Regions from separate parts of the Fuscovulum ytuae genome, predicted to be linked through region 2. Evidence: riboswitches for the same ligand, from Rfam matches in the RefSeq annotation. Region 2 holds a riboswitch; the other holds the start of a gene.
The links. A riboswitch is a leader RNA that binds a small molecule or an ion and turns the genes downstream of it on or off. The one in region 2 is predicted to bind cobalamin.
Positions count from the first base shown of each region.

Region 1: it holds a riboswitch for cobalamin, as region 2 does, so the genes downstream of both, bluB (5,6-dimethylbenzimidazole synthase) here and QF092_RS10060 (ABC transporter ATP-binding protein) in region 2, are expected to answer to the same signal.

Region 1 is NZ_CP124536.1:108,806-118,005, reverse strand. Features, by position in the region: gene QF092_RS19230 (hypothetical protein) at 1-916, shown strand, start outside; gene QF092_RS19225 (ArsR/SmtB family transcription factor) at 1,038-1,703, opposite strand; gene QF092_RS19220 (sterol desaturase family protein) at 1,792-2,646, shown strand; cobalamin riboswitch at 2,703-2,889, shown strand; gene bluB (5,6-dimethylbenzimidazole synthase) at 2,933-3,655, shown strand; gene QF092_RS19210 (hypothetical protein) at 3,701-4,081, opposite strand; gene QF092_RS19205 (ABC transporter ATP-binding protein) at 4,097-4,789, opposite strand; gene QF092_RS19200 (ABC transporter permease) at 4,793-5,926, opposite strand; gene QF092_RS19195 (efflux RND transporter periplasmic adaptor subunit) at 5,923-7,068, opposite strand; gene QF092_RS19190 (TetR/AcrR family transcriptional regulator) at 7,072-7,668, opposite strand; gene QF092_RS19185 (DUF6522 family protein) at 7,722-7,997, opposite strand; gene QF092_RS19180 (Rrf2 family transcriptional regulator) at 7,994-8,413, opposite strand; gene QF092_RS19175 (group III truncated hemoglobin) at 8,489-8,947, shown strand; gene QF092_RS19170 (hemerythrin domain-containing protein) at 8,961-9,200, shown strand, end outside.
Region 2 is NZ_CP124535.1:2,069,917-2,079,116, reverse strand. Features, by position in the region: gene QF092_RS10065 (GSCFA domain-containing protein) at 1-765, opposite strand, end outside; cobalamin riboswitch at 934-1,145, shown strand; gene QF092_RS10060 (ABC transporter ATP-binding protein) at 1,177-2,043, shown strand; gene QF092_RS10055 (ABC transporter substrate-binding protein) at 2,117-3,019, shown strand; gene QF092_RS10050 (FecCD family ABC transporter permease) at 3,062-4,072, shown strand; gene QF092_RS10045 (adenosylcobalamin-dependent ribonucleoside-diphosphate reductase) at 4,086-6,371, opposite strand; gene QF092_RS10040 (DUF1489 family protein) at 6,499-6,927, shown strand; gene QF092_RS10035 (hypothetical protein) at 7,076-7,420, opposite strand; gene hisG (ATP phosphoribosyltransferase) at 7,487-8,197, opposite strand; gene QF092_RS10025 (ATP phosphoribosyltransferase regulatory subunit) at 8,194-9,200, opposite strand, start outside.

The DNA.
Region 1 (9,200 bases), on a different replicon from region 2:
GCCCCGCGAGATGGCGGTTCTCGACGACTGGCGGAAGGCCGAGGCGGGGCATGCCGCGCGCCTCGCCCGCGTCGCGGGTCGGCTTGGAGCGCTGGATGAACGGCTAAAGCGCGGACCAGAGGGGTGGCGGCACAGACTGGCCCTGATCGAGGCGGCCGACCTGAGTTGGTTCGCCGGGGATCGAGTCGCGCCGGATAGGTTGGCACTGTGGATCTCCATGCGCCTTTCGGGAGTCCAAGACGACACAACAGCGCTGGCGCGGGTGGGGTGGGCGGTGCGGCGCCTGACGGGTGGGCCGGGGCCAGACGTCGACCTGTCTGCCTTCCTGGATCGCCGTGACCCCGAGAACATGGATGATGTGGCAGAACCATTCTCCGATCGAGCCGAGGGGTGGCTGGACCTTATGGCGCAAGCTGACGATCTGCACCCGATCACCCGCGCCTGCATGGGCTTCCACCTTTGGAACCTAGCAGGACTCGGGCAGCACAGTGACCGGATGGAAGCGGCGGTGACCGCCGCACGCATCTCGGCCAGCGAAGGGAGGGGCGCAGTCTTTACGCCGCTGGCGATGGGCGGGGCAGGGGGCCTGCGCGCAGGTGGCTCACAGACTGTCCGTCTGGCGCGCTGGCTCGACGGGATGGAAACAGCAAGCCTGACCGCGATGCGGCACCTCGACGATATCGAAGCATGGTCAGCGCGGGCAGAAATCGAGATGTCACCGCTCTCGGGAAAGACACCGCGGGCGCTGCGCGCCGTACTGACCGAATGGCCCCTCGTCTCGGCCCCCATGGCCGAGACCATGACCGGCGCCAGTCGAGCGGCCGTGCAGCGCAACCTTGCCTGGATGGAAGCGCGGGGTCTGATCCGCGAGATGACAGGCCAGGGGCGATACCGGATGTGGCGCGCGACGAACTAGGGTCGCCGTATCAGGTGTCAGCCATCGGGCAATATGATTGCATCGTCAACGAAGATGGAGCGCGATGAGCGAAGTCCTGTCCTTTCGAAACCGGGCGCCGTCCTATTGAGCCCAACAACGCTCAGCCCACGTCGATGAGCACTGGTCTTCCATCCTCACGCCATTCAGGCAAACCACCTTCCAGCCGCCGCGCGTTTAGACCGTGGCGGCGCAAAGTGGCGACGGCCTGATGGGCATAGACGCAGTATGGGCCGCGGCAATAGGCGACAATCTCGGCGTCATGCGCAAGTGTTGGGAGGATTTGCTCCAACTGCGCCAGGGTGGCGTTCCGCGCACCGGGGATGTGGCCCGCAGCGTATTCGTCGGAGGGCCGGACATCGAGAACAGTGACAGAGCCTTCCGCGAGCCGTGCGGCGAGGACCGCGCGACTGACCGGTTCGGGCGCGTCATAGCCGCCCGAGAGGCCCCGCAGGATGCGCTCGACTTGTGCCAGGTTACGTTCGGCCACGATGCGCAAAAGGTCCATGAGCGCGAGCGTCTTCGCGTCGGTCAGCCGGTAGATCACTGCTTTGCCGTCACGGCGGCTGGTGACGAGAGCGGCCCGTCGCAACTGTTGCAGGTGCTGCGAGCAGTTGGCGATGGTCAGGCCGGTCTTGTCGGCCAGTGCCTCCACCCCGCGCTCGCCTTGCGCCAGTTGTTCCAGCAGCATCAGACGCGCCGGTGCCGACAGGGCGCGCGCGACGAGGGCGTATTCCTCCAACAGGGCCAGCTTCGGGCTGATTGACAAGGACTGTCTCCTGACGCTACATCATTCAAGCGATAACTTGAATAATAGCGATTCCAGCGCGCCCCACAAGCCCCAAGGCCAGCGATCCATGTCCGAGACCATCCTTGCCACCGAGGCGACCATCCGGCTTGCCATCTTTCTGGGTGTTCTGGCGGCGATGGCGCTTTGGGAAGTGGCAGCCCCCCGGCGCAGACGGGAGATCCCGCGTGTGATCCGCTGGACGAACAACCTTGCTCTGGTGGTGGTGGATACGGTCATCCTGCGGCTGAGTTTTCCGATCCTCGCGGTCGGTCTGGCCGTCATGGCCGAGGATCGTGGCTGGGGCCTGCTCAACAACATCGATGTGCCAGTCTGGGTCGCAATCATCGTCTCGATGCTGCTGCTCGATCTGGCGATCTACCTTCAGCACGTGATGTTCCACGCCGTGCCCGGGCTCTGGCGGCTGCACCGGATGCACCACGCCGATCTCGATTTCGACGCAACCACGGGACTGCGTTTCCATCCCGTGGAAATCCTCATTTCAATGGGGATCAAGCTGGCAGTGGTCGCGGCGCTCGGCCCGCCCGCCGTCGCGGTGCTGCTCTTCGAGGTGGTCCTGAACGCCACCGCGCTGTTCAACCACGCCAATATCGACCTGCCACGCCCGGTGGACCGCGTGCTGCGCCTGTTCGTCGTGACGCCGGACATGCACCGCGTCCACCATTCCAAAGACCCGCGCGAGACCAACTCGAACTACGGCTTCAACTTGCCGTGGTGGGACCGGCTGCTCGGGACCTACATCGCTCAGCCCGCCAAGGGGCACGAAGGGATGGAAATCGGTATCGAACAGTTTCGTACACAGCGTGATTTGTGGCTCGACCAGATGCTGGCTCAACCCCTTCGTGGACCAGCGAGCGGCTACGCCCTCGATCCAAATTCCGGGCTGAAGGATCCCGCAGAATGATTTTACGTCTGTCTTCGTCGGGAGTGCCGCGCTGATTGCGCCAGATCGAACTTACGCCTACAGTGGCGGCGTCTGGTGCCCGCCGCTTTTCGTGGCGGGATAATCGGGAACGCAGTGAAATCCTGCGACGTGCCCAACGCTGTAAGGTAGATGGGGCTGCATTTGCCACTGGTCGAATGACCGGGAAGGCGCAGCACCCGCGCGAAGCCAAGTCAGAAGACCGGCCAGACGAAACAGGACGCGCCGAAGGCCGGCGGCGCGCCCGTTTCGACGAAGGGGGACCGTCATGTCCGTTTCTGCCTCTCCGGTCGCGGCCGGAGCCTTCAGCGAAAGCGAGCGCGCTGCCGTCTATCGCGCTATCTTCTCGCGCCGCGACGTGCGCTCGCAGTTTACGGACACACCCGTGGACAAAGATGTTCTGATGCGCATTTTGACGGCTGCCCATCATGCGCCTTCGGTTGGGTTCATGCAGCCGTGGAACTTCATCATTGTCCGGGATGCCGGTGTGAAAGGTCGGGTTCAGGCCGCCTTTGCCGATGCAAACGCTGAAGCCGAAGCGATGTTCGGACCTGACCGCCGTCCGCTCTATTCCAGCCTGAAGCTTGAAGGCATCCTGCAAGCGCCGGTCAGCATCTGTGTCACTTGCGATCGCGCGCGTGGCGGCCCTTTTGTGCTTGGTCGCACCCACGCGCCCGAGATGGACCTTTATTCGACCGTCTGTGCTGTTCAGAACCTCTGGCTGGCGGCTCGGTCGGAAGGGATTGGTGTGGGTTGGGTCAGCATCTTTCGGTCGGGCGCGTTAAGCGAGATCCTTGGCCTGCCCGAAAGCGTTGTTCCCGTGGCCTGGCTTTGCCTCGGCTACGTCGAGGAGCTTTACGACCAGCCCGAATTGGCGGCTAAGGGTTGGGCAAGCCGCCTGCCGCTGGAGCAGTTGATCTATTGCGACGCTTGGGGTCAGTGCGAGGGGGCACGGGATGTCCCGTCAGACGTGACGCCGCCTGCTTGCTAGTATCGCGGCAGGCCGCATGGTGCCCTGTGAAAGGATTGCCTTCCGTCATGCGCGACTGGACTTTTCTCTTGCCGCCACGACGCTGATCACCACCCAGATCGCAAGGCGCAGCGCCATCGCACCCATCGTCCGCGCCTCGTATGCAGTCCCGCGCCAGACCTCCAAAAGAAACATCGCAAAGATCGCTCCGGTCGCAAGGGTGATGGCGATGGCAAGGCCGGGTGCCCAGCCAGTCCTATACCAAAGCCCCAGACCCGCGATGATGTAGGCAAACCCTGCTAGGAAGTTGAACCATAGAACGAACGGGACGACGGCCCCCATGTCGGCGCCACCAAAAAGGGCGCGGCTTCCAGAAACGATGGTCAGGAGACCGAAGACGATTGCGACAACGGCGACGGCCGTCAGGGGCTTTCTGCGGGCGGGCATGGCCTTCTCCTTGGTTCAGCTGTCCACGAGACGACCATCGCGCAGGTGGATCAGGCGGTCGAAACGGTCGAAGATCTTTTCATCATGCGTCACGGCGATGATGCAGGCCTTCTGGTCGCTGGCGAGCTTTCGCAGAAGGTCCATCACAAGTTGCGCCCGACCACTGTCCAACGCAGCCGTGGGTTCATCGGCCAGGATGATCCGGGGGCGGTTCGCCAGCGCGCGGGCAATGGCGACGCGTTGCGCTTCGCCCCCGGAAAGCAGGGCCGGCTTCACCTTGGCCCGATGCCCGACTTCAAGGTAATCAAGCAGTTCGCGTGCCCGTGCTCGGCCTCTTTCGGCAGTCCAGCCCGCAAGGTCCAGCACGACCGAGACGTTCTCTTCGGCGGTCAGGAAGGGCAACAGGTTGTGCGCCTGAAAGATAAAGCCGATCTTGTCCAGGCGCAGCCGTCGCAGATCGCTGCGGAGCCATTTGCCGTCGAACACCGCATCGCCATCCAGTTCGACCCGGCCCGCGGTCGGGGCAAGAATGCAGCCGATCACGTTCAGCAGCGTCGTCTTGCCCGAACCGGACGGGCCCAGCAGCGCGATGACTTCGCCGACATGCACCCGCAGATCCACGGACCGCAAGGCATCGACACGGGTTTCGCCTTCGCCATAATGCTTGGCGACGCCCCGCACATCGACCAGAATGTCGCCCGGCGCCATGGGTCAGCCCCCGAGCGCTGTGGCAGGGTCAACCTTCAGCGCCGCGCGGACGCCAAGACCCGAGGCGACAAGGCAGACCATCAGGATGATGCCTGTCAGCACCAGCGCATTGAACGGCTCAAGCACAACGCGGCGGGGAAAGCTGTCCTTGACCAGAAGGATCAGGGCCAGCCCGATCCCGAGGCCAGAGATGCCAAGGATCAGCGCCTGTTGCACGATCAGGCCCACGATGGTTCGATCCGGGGCGCCGATCAGCTTCAGGGTAGCGATCTGCTTCAGCTTCTCCATGGTCATTGTGTAGATGATGAGCGCAATCACCACGGCGCTGACAGACAGCAGGATCCCCAGGAACAGACCGATCTGGCGCCGCGCCCGGTCCACCACCGAGGCAAGCAGAAGCTGCTCCTGTTCACCTTGGCTGAGGGCGGAGAGGTGTTTCCATTGCCGAACTGTCGCGGTCAGAAGCGCCACATCTGCACCGGGCTGCAGCCGGGCAACAACGGCGGCCACCGTCGGTGGGCGCAGGCCGCCATCGCCCCGGGCCGCCTGCACCCGGGCAGCGGCCGGGTCCATCGCCGTCTGCAACGTCAGTGCATCAGCCAAAGTCACATAGACCGCCGGATCGCCGCCTGAGTTCATCGCATCCTCGACCAATCCCACGACGGTAAAGCGGTCGCGTCCCAGCCGGATGGTCTCTCCGGGCACCAGACCGGTCTTGCGGTCTGCCAGCAGTTCAAAGTGGCTTCTGCCCAGCCCCCGCCCTTCGGTAATGCGCTGCGGTCCGCCGGGACGACCGGGTTCAAAGCCGATGACATAGAGCCGCAAGGTCCCGCCGGCATGGCTGGCCTCGATCGTTTGGTAAGTGATGGCCCCGGCCTCGGCCACTCCGGGCATGCGGGCCACGGCGTCCCGGGTCGTGGCCGGGATGCTTGACGCTTCGGCAAAGGGGCCTTGTGTGCCAGCCTCGACCACCCAGACATCAGCGGCAGGGGCCTTCACGACGGCCAGGGCATCGGCGACAAGGCCGTTGTAGATGCCGATCATCGCCAGCACGACCGTCATCAGAAGCCCAAGTCCCAAACAGGTCAGGACAAAGCGGAAGAGACCGTGGCGGATATCCTTGATGGCAAGGTTCATGGCGCGGCTCCGATGCGGGCAGGCCGACCTTCATCCACGCCTTGCAGCGGGACGGCCACGACCTGCGCAGCATCGGGCAACCCGCCCGTCACTTCCACCCGGCCCCGGTCGTCACGCGCGCCGAATGTCAGGTCGGCGCGCGAAAGCCTACTGTCCTGGACGATCCAGACCGTGCCGCGATACCCGTCGAAGCCGATAATCGCCACTTCAGGCACCATCAGGGCCGTGGCGCGTGTGGCAGTCAGGATGCGCACCTCGGCTTGTTCGCCCAGAAACATTTGCTGCGGGCAATCCGAGCAGGTCAGCCAGACGCGGCGTTCCTCATTCACCCGGTCGCTTTCCACTCCGATGCGGGTGATCGTGCCTGTGAATTCGCTGGCAGGCTGAGACCGCAGACGGATGGTGCCGGGCTGGCCAAGGGCCAGCTGACCAGCGCGTTCTTCGTCAATGTAGGCCTGAATCCAAATCGTATCGGGGTCGATCAGGGTAAAGATCGGATCGCCTGACCGAACCACGGCCCCGGTTTCGGCCAGGCGTGTCACAACCAGCGCATCAAAGGGTGCGGTCAAGCGGTGACGGTCCAGCAGCGTCTGTTCAAGTTGCAGGGCAGCGACTGCATCCTGCCCTTGAGCGCGAATGACGGCGAGTTCCGCTTCGGCAACTTTCACGTCAGCACGAGCGACGTCTTCATCTCGCTGCGCCTCCTCCGCGCGCTGGATGGATGCGGCTTCCTGTCGGGTCAACTCGGCCTGCCGGCGGTTGGCCGCCTCGCGCTGCGCCAGGATTGCCGTGGCGCGGAGGACAGCCGCTTCGGCCTTGGCCTGATTGGCAGCGTTCGCCGCCACGGCGGCCTGGGCACGCGCGAGCCGCGCCTCCTGCTCATCCTGATTCAGCGCGGCCAGCGCTTGCCCCTGTGCCACGCGGTCACCTGCATCGACCGTAAGCGACATCAGTGTTCCGCTGGACTCAAATCCTACGCGCGCCAGTACCCTCGCCTCGACGGTTCCGAGCCCGTAGATGCGAAGGGCCACATCGGTTTCGGGCTGCACGACCGCCACCGTCAACGGACGCTCGGTCAGGTACATCGCTCCTGCACCGATGCTCAGGGTCGCCACCACCGCGATGATCCAGATGGTCCGCATCGGTCAGCCTCCTTCCACCCCAAGCAGGTGCAGCTGGACATCCAGAAGGCGCAGCCCTTCGGCCTGCAGGCCAAAGTCGCGCGCGCCCAGTGACCAGCGGATCGCCACCCCCTGCACCAGGGAAGTCAGCAAGACCGCCACATCCGCCGCTGCAACGTCATCGCGCAGGGTATGGGACTGCTGGCCCAGCTCGACTTCGCGCATAAGATGGCCATGGAAAGCGGTCAGCCGCCCGTGGAATGCCGTGCGCAGGGCCGCGTTCTCGACATTCAGTTCGCGGGAAAACAGCAGCATGGGCATCGCGGGTGTTGCTGCGATCTGGTCCAGTTGCGCCCGGATCAGGGCCCTGATCCTGTCAACCGGCAGCTCACTCAGTGCCACAGCCGCATTCCAGGCATGGGTCAGCGTTTCGGCCACCTGGTCGGCCACGGCACTCCACATTGCAGCCTTTGTTGGAAAATGCCTGAACAGGGCAGCCTGCGTCACGCCGACTTCGTTGGCGACGGCGCCTGTCGTCACCCGGTCCGGGCCGATCTGGTCGGCCAAGGCTAGGATCGTTGCCACGATTTCGGCCTTGCGGAGATCTGACGTCTTGCGCATCGACTCATCCAAGAAAGTAAGTGATTAATCACTTACATAATCGGATGAAGGAGTCAACGTTCCAAGTCAGACGATCGGTCCCGCACCGGAAAGCGAGAACTCGACAGGATCGTTCCTACCTCGTCGACCGTGAACCGGAGGGCGCGATTAATGTAACGGAACGTCAGGCGCCAGCGTCCCGCGTCCGTCCCCACCCCGGCCTCGCAGATCGATGTCAGGGCGCCGGTGCGCATCGACTCGCGAACGTCGGACTCGGTCAGTCCGAATGCTTCGGCGAGCAAGATTGCCGGGACGACAAAGCCTGCACCGTCACGTTCCACCTGCGTCATTGCGACACCACGAGCGGGGGCAGGGCGATATCGGCCAGTGTCGATCGGTCGAGATCCGTGAGAAAAGCTGCTTCCGCAGAACGCAGACGCGCCTTGAGCCGACAGCGCGTGTCTATCGAACAGGCACCCCCATCGGCCCCGAAACACTCGACCAAGGGCTGCCCTTCTTCCAACAACCGGATGACCTGGCCAAGCCGGATCTCGGACGCCGGTCGGGCCAGCACGGCGCCACCGCCGCCGCCGCGCCGGGTTTCGATCAGGCCTGCGCGCGCCAGATGCTGGATGATCTTGGCCAGATGATTGCGGGACAGGCCCAGGGCTTCGGCCAGTTCGGCCGTGGAGTTGGCGCGCGACGGATCGGCGGCCATCCGCATCAGCATCCGTAGCCCGAAGTCGGTGAAGGAGGTCAGCCGCATGAGGTCGGTTTCCTTGAATAGGTATTTACAATACCAATTAGCAGGCCTAAGCCAAAGCGCAAGACGGAGACTCAGATGTCCAGCGCAACTGTCAGCTTGTCCATCCCGACAACCAGGCCGGAAGTGACGGCCGCCCTTATGGTAGAGACGGGTCTTAGCCCCGATGTTCTGCGCGATCTGGTACACCGCTTTTACGGCTGTGTCCGTGCAGATGCCGTTCTGGGGCCGATCTTTGCGGCCCGCATCACCGATTGGGCCGTGCATCTTGAGCGGATGGTGACGTTCTGGTCTTCGATCGCCTTGATGACCGGGCAGTATCATGGCCGGCCGGTGCCCGCGCATACTCCGTTGCCGATCAATGCGGCACATTTTGACCGCTGGCTTGCGCTGTTCCGCGCGACAGCTGTTGATACCTGCACGCCCGCGGGAGCCTTGCACCTGATCGAGCGCGCCGAGCGGATCGCCTATTCCCTGCACATCGCCGTTCAGTCAGCCCAAAGCGACCCCGTCGCCCCACCCAAACTGTTCTTCTGACAGGAGACCTCACATGACCGAAGCTGCAGCGCCGTCCGAGCCGACCGCCCTGACCCGGCACATCGAGGAGCGCTACCATGCCCGCCACAGGGAGCAGCTTCCGCAACTGGTGGCAATGGCGGAGCGTGTCGAGGACGTGCACTTCGGCGACGTGGGCGTGCCTGACGGACTGTCGGCCCTGCTGCACGAGATGCTCGGCGAATTGGAGGTACATATGAAGAAGGAGGAACTGATCCTGTTTCCCGCGATCCGC
Region 2 (9,200 bases):
CAGCACGGCCTTGGAGCGGGATGTGGCCCCCAGAACATGACCACCCGTCGCCGTGGCCATCAGGGGCACGGGTGACACGGTGAAGATGAAGCGCAGGTCCGGGTTCAAGCGGGACAGAAGCGCGATGGTGCGATCCAGTTCACCGATAACCTCGGCCACGCGGGCATTGTGGAAGACATGGGCGGAATCCGCGAAGGCCGGGTCCACCACGGCCGGGCAGAGCGGATAGACTGTGCCCGTGCGGGCATCCTGCCAGCGTTCCGTCAGGCCAAGGGTGAAGATGAACACCTCTGCCTCAAGAAACATCCGGCGCAGTTGGGCGAGGTGGGAAAGGCGCGCGGCCTCGGCCATATCGCGGGAGGGGTAGCCGCCCGGTTCCAGCCTTGGGCGCAGGCCATCGAACCAGCGGCCATCCTTTTCCCAGAAGGTTTCGTCGCGCAGGTGATCGGCGAAGGCGTCTTCGGCCAGTTGGAGGAGTTGGGCCGTGCTGTAGATATTGCCGAAACGGGCGGAAAAGAGGCCAAAGCCCAGTTGTGCCGCCGTTGTGGGGGTTAGGCCCGCTGGCACGGGTTCCAGATCGAGGAAACGGGCCGAAGAGGCGCGCAGTTCATGGCCGATCTTTTGGGCAAAGCAGCTTCCTGCCGTGGCGACGGTTGCTTCGGGGGCGATAAGAACCTTGGGTTCATAGAGTTCGCGCAGGCGAAAGTCACCCGATGCGAGGCAGCGTCGCCAGAAGGAACGGTCGGGAAGCGCGGAATAGGACATGATACGGCACCAGAACAGATCGGACCCACGGTGCGCAGGTCTGGGGCAAGCCTAAGGCGGAAGGCGGGGGCTTGTCACCCGGTCGCGTGCGGCTTTGCCGCGGCGGGGATGGCGCGAAGGGTGGGGCGGATGCCGCTTTCGGATTTGACAGGGGCATGGGCGCGGGCGATGCTATAGGCGATGGTTCCCGGCAGGCCAAAGGCGTGGCTGGGTGAAAAGGGAATACGGTGTGGTGTAGCCATCAGGCGCCAAATCCGTGACTGCCCCCGCAACTGTGAGCGGCGAGCGACCCCCGATGCCACTGTGTCCGATTGGGCGCGGGAAGGCGGGGCAAGCCGAGACCCGCGAGTCAGGAGACCTGCCATCAGGACCCGAAAACCACCGGGCGGGGTGCCCCGGAAGGAGTGTCTGATGGATGCGTCATTGCGGCAGCCCCTTGCCGCGCCAGTTATCCCCATTGGTGCCGATGCCGGCACTGGCCCTGTTTTGCGTGCGCTGGCGGCGGATGCCGTGGCGGCGGTGGCCCTGCAGGGCGTGAGTTGGGGGCCGAAGGGGCAGGATGATATCCTGACCGATATCAGTTTCGCCGTGCCGGTGGGGCAGATCGTGGCCGTCTGCGGGGCGAACGGGGCGGGGAAATCCTCGCTTCTGCGGCTGATCTATCGCCATCACGCGCCGCGCCGGGGTGAGGTGCGCTTGATGGGGCAGGACCTGTGGAAGATGGGAGCCGATGCTGCGGCGCGGCAGGTGGCGGCGGTCTTGCAGGACACGCCGGGGGAGTTGGACCTGACCGTGCGGCAGATCGTGGCGCTGGGCCGCCTGCCGCATCGGCGGGGATGGGGCGCTGGCTTCGCGCGGCCCGAGGCGGGCGCGGCAGTTGAGGCGGCGCTGGAGCGGATGGACCTTGCCGCGCTGGCGGATCGGCGCTTTGCCACCCTGTCGGGGGGAGAGCGGCAGCGGGCAATGGTGGCGCGCGCCTTGGCGCAAGAGCCGCGGGTGATCGTGCTGGATGAGCCGACCAACCATCTGGACATCCGCCATCAGCTGGACCTTTTGCATCTGCTGCGGGGGCTTGGGCTGACGGTGATCGCGTCCTTGCACGACCTGACGCTGGCGGCGGGCTTTGCCGACCGGGTCTTGGTGCTGCATGGGGGCCGTCTGTTCGCCGATGGACCGCCTGCCGCCGCGCTGGATGAGGCGGTGCTCGCCGAAGCCTTCCGCGTGCGCGCGGTGGTGGACCGGAGCGGCCCGCGCCCGCGATTTTCCTTTCATCTGTGACAACTTGACCTGAAAGACCTGACCCATGTTGACGACGATCGGCCGAGTGGCCGCCTTTGCCTTGCCCGCCCTGATGATGGCCGCCCCTGCGCTGGCCTATCCTGTGACGGTGCAAAGCTGCAGCCGCAGTGTGACCTTCGACGCCGCGCCCGCGCGTGCGATTTCGAACGATTCGAACCTGACGGAGATGATGCTGGTTCTGGGCCTGCGCGACCGGATGGTGGGCTATACTGGCATTTCCGGCTGGAAAACGCTGGATGAGGAGATGCGCGAAGGTGTGGCGGAACTGCCGGAGCTTTCGGCCAAGTATCCCACGAAAGAGGTGCTGGCGGGGGCCGAGGCGGATTTCTTCTTCGCGGGCTGGAATTACGGGATGAAGGTTGGCGGCGAAGTGACGCCTGAGACGGTGGAGCCTTTGGGGATCAAGGTCTATGAACTGACCGAAAGCTGCATCCATATCGGGCCGAAGGCGAAGTCGAGCATGGAGGACATGTATGTCGACATCCTGAACCTTGGCCGCATCTTCGGGGTGGAGGCGAAGGCCGAGGAACTGGTCGCGGGCTGGAAGGCACGGTTGGCAGACCTGACGGCGGGGGTTGATCGCAGCGCCCCCTTGCGCGTCTTCGTCTATGACAGCGGGGAAGAGGCACCTTTCACCGCCGGGGCCTATGCGATGCCCACCGCGCTGATCGAGGCGGCTGGGGGCAGGAACATCCTTGATGATCTGGAAAAAAGCTGGGCCGAAGTGGGCTGGGAGGCCGTGGTGGAACGGAACCCGGAAATGATCGTCATCGTGAACTATGGCGATGTGACGGCCGAGCAGAAGATCGCCTTCATGAAGGGCAACCCGGCCTTCGCCAGCATCGATGCGGTAAAGAATGACCGTTTCGTGGTGCTGGACTATGTTGAGGCGACGCCGGGGCCGCGCAATATCAAGGCGGTGGAAAAGCTGATCGCCGGGTTCTGGGGCAACTGAACCGTGGCAGACCTCGCGCAAACATCATCGACGCCGCGCCGGATCGGCGCGGGGATCGGCCTTGTGCTGGGCGCGGGGCTGGTTCTGGCCTTGTCAGTGGTGGTTGCGGTGTCGGTCGGGGCGGTGCCGGTGCCCTTGTCCACAGTCTGGGGCATTGCGGTGGAGCGGGTGCTGCCCGGTGCCGCCGCAGGTGACTGGAGCGCGGGGCAGGCGGCGATCATCTGGGAGATCCGCTTTCCGCGTGTGGTGCTGGCGGGGCTGGTCGGGGCGGGGCTGGGCGTGGTGGGGGCGGCGTTGCAGGCCGTGACGCGCAACCCGCTGGCCGATCCACATCTTCTGGGCATCTCGTCCGGGGGGGCCTTTGGGGCCATCGCTGCGCTTTTGCATACGGGTATGTTCCTTGGCCTTCTGACCGTGCCGTTGATGGCCTTTGGGGGGGCGCTGGCGGCGACGCTGCTGGTTCTGGGCGTGGCGCGGGTGGCGCAGGCCACCAGTGCGGACCGCTTGGTTCTGGCGGGGGTCGCGGTCAGCTTTGTGATTATGGCAGGGGCGAATATCCTGATTTTCCTAGGCGATCCGCGCGCCACGCATACGGTTGTGTTCTGGATGCTGGGCGGGCTTGGGCTGGCGCAGTGGGATCATCTGATCTGGCCCGTGGCGGTGCTGCTGCCATGCGGGTTGTGGCTTTGGGCGCAGGCCGGGCGGTTGAATGCGCTGGCTTTGGGCGATGAGACGGCGGCGAGTCTGGGGATTGAAGTGGGGCGGTTCCGGCTGGCCGTCTTTGTCATGGCCGCGCTGGTGACGGGGGTGATGGTCGCCTTTTCGGGACTGATCGGCTTTGTCGGGCTGATGATGCCGCATCTGGTGCGGTTGGTGGTGGGCGGGGATAATCTGCGCGTTCTGCCCGCCTCGGCCCTTGCGGGGGCGGTGTTCCTGATCTGGGCGGATGCGGCGGCGCGCGTGGTGCTGGCCCCCGAGGATATGCCCATCGGGGTGGTCACCGGCCTGTGCGGCGGGCTGTTCTTCCTATGGCTGATGGCGCGGCGGGCGTGAGGGGATTACCCCCTCAGCCGCATTTGGAATAGCCGCAAGAGGCGCAGGTCATGCAGCCTTCGATCATGCGCATGTCATAGCTGCCGCAGGACGAGCAGGCCTTGCCTTTGGGGGCACCGAGTGCCACGACCTGCGCCTGGGGATCGGATTTCAGACCCAGCCCCTCCCCCTCGATAAAGCCGATATCGATGAGATGGCGTTCGATGACGCCGCCGATGGCCGCAAGGATGGAGGGGATATAACGCCCGTCCATCCAGGCCCCGCCGCGCGGGTCGAAGACGGCTTTAAGCTCCTCTACCACAAAGGAAATATCGCCGCCGCGCCGGAAGACCGCGCTGATCATGCGGGTCAGGGCGACGGTCCAGGCGAAATGTTCCATGTTCTTGGAGTTGATGAACACCTCGAACGGGCGGCGGTGGCCTGCGATGACGATGTCATTGATGGTGATGTAGAGGGCGTGTTCCGATCCCGGCCATTTCAATTTGTAGGTCTGGCCTTCCAGCGCGGCGGGGCGGTCGAGCGGTTCGGAAAGATAGACGACCTCGGCCCCGTCTTGCGATTGGCGGACGGCGGCGGGGGCATCGGCCGGGGTCTTTTCTGACGCCTCGGACACGGTGAGGACGGAGCCGGTGACATCGTTCGGCCGGTAGGTGGTGCAACCTTTGCAGCCCTGATCCCATGCGGCCATATAGACCTCTTTGAACGCGTCAAAGCTGATGTCTTCGGGGCAGTTGATGGTTTTGGAGATCGACGAATCCACCCATTTCTGCGCCGCCGCCTGCATGCGGACATGGTCGAGCGGGGGCAGGGTCTGGGCGTTGACGAAGTAATCCGGCAGGGGGGCGTCGCCCATCTTTTCGCGCCAGAGGCGGACGGCGTAATCGACGACCTCTTCTTCAGTGCGCGAGCCGTCTTTTTGCAGCACCTTGCGCGTATAGGCATAGGCGAAGACGGGTTCGATGCCAGAGGAGACGTTGCCTGCGTAAAGGCTGATCGTGCCCGTGGGCGCGATGGAGGTGAGGAGCGCGTTGCGGATGCCGTGCTGGCGGATGGCGGCCTTCACGTCGTCATCCATATGGGCAAGCGACCCGGAGGCGAGGAATTTCTCTGCATCAAAGAGTGGGAAGGCCCCCTTTTCGCGGGCCAGATCGGCAGAGGCAAGGTAAGCGGCGCGGGCGATGGCGTGCATCCACTGTTCCGTGATTTCTGCCGCCTTTTCAGAGCCATAGCGCTGACCGATCATCAAAAGCGCATCGGCAAGGCCGGTGACGCCTAGGCCGATGCGGCGTTTCGCCTGTGCCTCTTGCGCCTGTTGGGGCAGGGGGAAGCGGCTGGCATCCACCACATTGTCCATCATCCGCACGGCAGTGCGGACGAGCCGATCCAGCGCGGCCATGTCCATGGCGGCATCTTTGGTAAAGGCATCCTTAACCAGTGTGGCGAGGTTGATGGAGCCCAGAAGGCAGGCGCCATAGGGCGGCAGGGGCTGTTCGCCGCAGGGGTTGGTGGCGGCGATGGTTTCGCAATAGGCGAGGTTGTTCATCGCATTGATGCGATCGACGAAGATCACGCCGGGTTCGGCGAAATCGTAGGTGTTGCGCATGATGCGATTCCACAGATCGCGCGCCTGCACCGTCTTGTAGACCTTGCCATCGAAAACGAGTTCCCACGGACCATCCGCCTTGACCGCCGCCATGAAGGGATCAGTCACTAGCACGGAGAGGTTGAACATCCGTAAACGGGCGGGGTCTTTCTTCGCCTCGATAAAGCTTTCGATATCGGGGTGATCGCAGCGCATGGTGGCCATCATGGCCCCCCGGCGGCTGCCTGCGGACATGATGGTGCGGCACATCGCATCCCAGACATCCATGAAGGAAAGGGGACCGGAGGCATCGGCGGCAACCCCCTTCACCTCGGCCCCGCGGGGGCGGATGGTACTGAAATCATAGCCAATTCCGCCGCCTTGCTGCATTGTCAGCGCGGCCTCTTTCAGCCCGTCGAAGATGCCACCCATATTGTCGGGGATGGTGCCCATAACGAAACAGTTGAACAGCGTGACGGAGCGGCCGGTGCCCGCGCCTGCCGTGATGCGTCCCGCAGGGAGGTATTTGAAATCCTCCAGCGCGGCGTAGAATTCCGCCTCCCAATGGGCGGGATCAGCCTCCACCTCGGCCAAGGCGCGGGCGATTCGACGCCATGTATCCTCAACCGTGCCGTCGAGGGGCGTGCCGTCGGCCTCTTTGAGGCGGTATTTCATGTCCCAGATCTGCTCGGCGATGGGGGCGGCGAATCGGGACATGCGATTTTCCTTGGTTTTGCGGTTTTCGAGGAGGAACGCACAAGATAGGCGCAATGGGCCGGTGCGTCAAACCTTGCGGGGACGTTAACCACAGCTATCCTCTGGGGCCGGAAGCACCGGGGGATTCGTGGGCCATATCAACCTTCTGAAGCTGTGTGTCGGCGCGGATAGTGTCGAGGATCTGACCGATTGGCAGGAGAGCCAGCGGCATCGCTGGCCGAAGGGCTGCGCCATGCATGTGACGCGGATGTGGCCCAAGCGCGAGGCAGAAGTGCTTGCCGGCGGGTCGCTTTATTGGGTGATCAAAGGGGTGATCCTTGCGCGGCAACGCATTGTCGGGCTTGAGAAAGTGGAAGGCGCGGATGGCATCCTGCGCTGCGCGCTGGTGCTGGATGCCGAGGTGATCCGCACCGAGGCGGCGCCGCGCCGGCCGTTTCAGGGATGGCGCTATCTGGAGCCGGAGGAAAGCCCGCGCGACCTGCCCAAGGGGCGGGCGCGGGAAGAGGCGCTGCCGCCCGAATTGGCGCAGGCCTTGGCGGAGATCGGGCTGCGGTAGCGCCGCGCGCTGCGTTAATGGTTGGGGATGACGGTGGGATGGGCCCATGCCGAAAACGGTTGTGCCCTGTTTTGTGCCGGATTTTGTGCCGCAAACTGTGGGCACGCAGCGAACGCCCCGGTGATGGGGCGTTCACTTTGGCAAGGCCTTAGAAATTGTTCGGGTTGCCCTCGACCAGCGTGCCGGTGCCGTCTTCGGCCCCGTCCTTGATCCATGCGACCTGATCGCCGTTGATCCGCACGCCCCAGCAGCTTGCGCCTTCGCCATAGTCAAAGCACATGGCATCGCCGTCGACGGTCCATTTGCCCGTGTAGCCATCACCCTTGATGGTGCCGTCTTCGGCATAAAACTCGGTATAGGCGCCGGAGGCGATCATGGAGCCTTGGACGGTTTTTCCGGCGATGGTGCCCTTGATCTGGTCGCCTGTGGCGAGGTCTTGGGCAAAGGCGGGCAGCGCCAAAAGGAAGGCTGCGGCGGTGAGGCGAAGATGCATCTGGGGTTTCCCTTTCATTAACCTGAAGGGGAGCTAGCGCGGGGTGTCCGCCGTCAAGCCGGGATGTCAGAGATTGGCGGGAGTGGTCAGCCCAAGGCGGGTGCAGAGCGTGGCAAGGGTGGCGCGGTTCTGCGGCCCCCAATCGGCGGCACGGGCAAGGAAAAGCACCGCCTGCGATTGATGGATCAGCCCGTCGGAGAGGACCTTGAGGTGGTTGGCGCGCAGCGTTTCGCCTGTTGAGGTGATGTCGGCGATAGCCTCGGCCGTCAGGTTTTTCACGGTGCCTTCGGTGGCGCCTTGGCTGTCGACCAGCTGGTAATCCGCGACGCCGTTCTTTGTCAGGAAGTCGCGGACGAGGCGGTGGTATTTGGTGGCGATGCGCAGGCGGTGGCCATGGGTCGCGCGGAAGGCGGCGGCGGCGGCGTCGAGGTCGTCGAGCGTATCCACGTCGATCCACGCCGCGGGCACGGCGAGGACGAGGTCGGCATGGCCAAAGCCCAAGGGGGCGAGTTCGGCGACCTGCGCGGGCCAATCGGCCAGCTTGTCGCGGACGAGGTCGGACCCCGTGACGCCAAGATGGATGCGGCCTGCGGAGAGTTCGCGCGGAATCTCGCCCGCAGAGAGGAGGACGAGTTCGACGCCGTCGATCCCATCGACTGCGCCGGAATATTCGCGATCATTCCCGGTTTGGCGCATGGCGATGCCACGGGTGCCGAACCATTGAAAGGTCTTCTCCATCAACCTGCCTTTGGAGGGGACGCCGATCTTGAGCATCAGGCAACCCCTTTCAGGCGGGCGACGAGGCCGGGGCGGATGACGCCCCCCACGGCGGGGATGGAGCGGCCTTGACCCAAGACGGCGGTCAGCGCGTCATAGCGCCCGCCAGAGGCGACGGGGGGAAGGGCCGGGTCGGCGGCGTGGAAGCTGAACACGAAGCCGTCGTAATATTCGAGGCTGGTGCGGCCATGAGAGGCTTCGAAAGGCAGGGTTTCGGTATCGATCCCCAAGGCGGCCAGCGCGTCAAGGCGGGTGGCGAAGCGGTCCACCGCCGGGGCGATGGCGGGCAGCATGGGGGTGATGCCGCGCAGATGATTGAGCGCGGCGCGGGCCGGGGCCTGAAGCGAGAGGAGGTCGTAGAGGAGCGCGGCTTCGGGCGCGGCGATGGGGGGCGTGGCGGCGTCGTCGATCAGGGCGTGGGCGCGGGCGGCGATGTCATCCGCCGTGCGCAGGCCGACGAGGGTGCCTGCGGCGTCTATCAGCGCCTCGGGGCTGTCTTTTTGCAGATGGCGGAGGAGCGCGGCGCGGGCGGCGGGCATCGGCGCGCGGCCTGAGAAACGGTCAAGCAGCGCGCGAAAGCGGTTGGGGCGCCAGATGTGGCGCAGAAGGGCGGCCTTGCGGCGGTCGGTGGTGGACAGGCCGCGCACGGCGGCCATGAGGATGCCGATATCGCCTGTCGCCGCGCGCAAGGACAGGGGGGCCAGAAGGCGGGTGAAGAGGGCGAAGACCTGCGCATCAGCCTGTTCGGGGGCGGCGCGGTCGAAAAGCTCGAACCCGACTTGGAGGTATTCGTTGGCGCGGGCGCTGGGGCTGTCCTGTTTCCTGAACACCTCGCCCATATAGCAGTAGCGCGCGGGTTCCGCGCCATGGGCCATATGGGCCTGCACCACGGGGACGGTGAAATCGGGGCGCAGCATCATTTCGCCGCGCAGGGGATCGGTGGTCACATAGGCGCGGGCGCGGATGTCTTCGCCGTAAAGGTCCAGCAGGGTTTCAGCGGGTT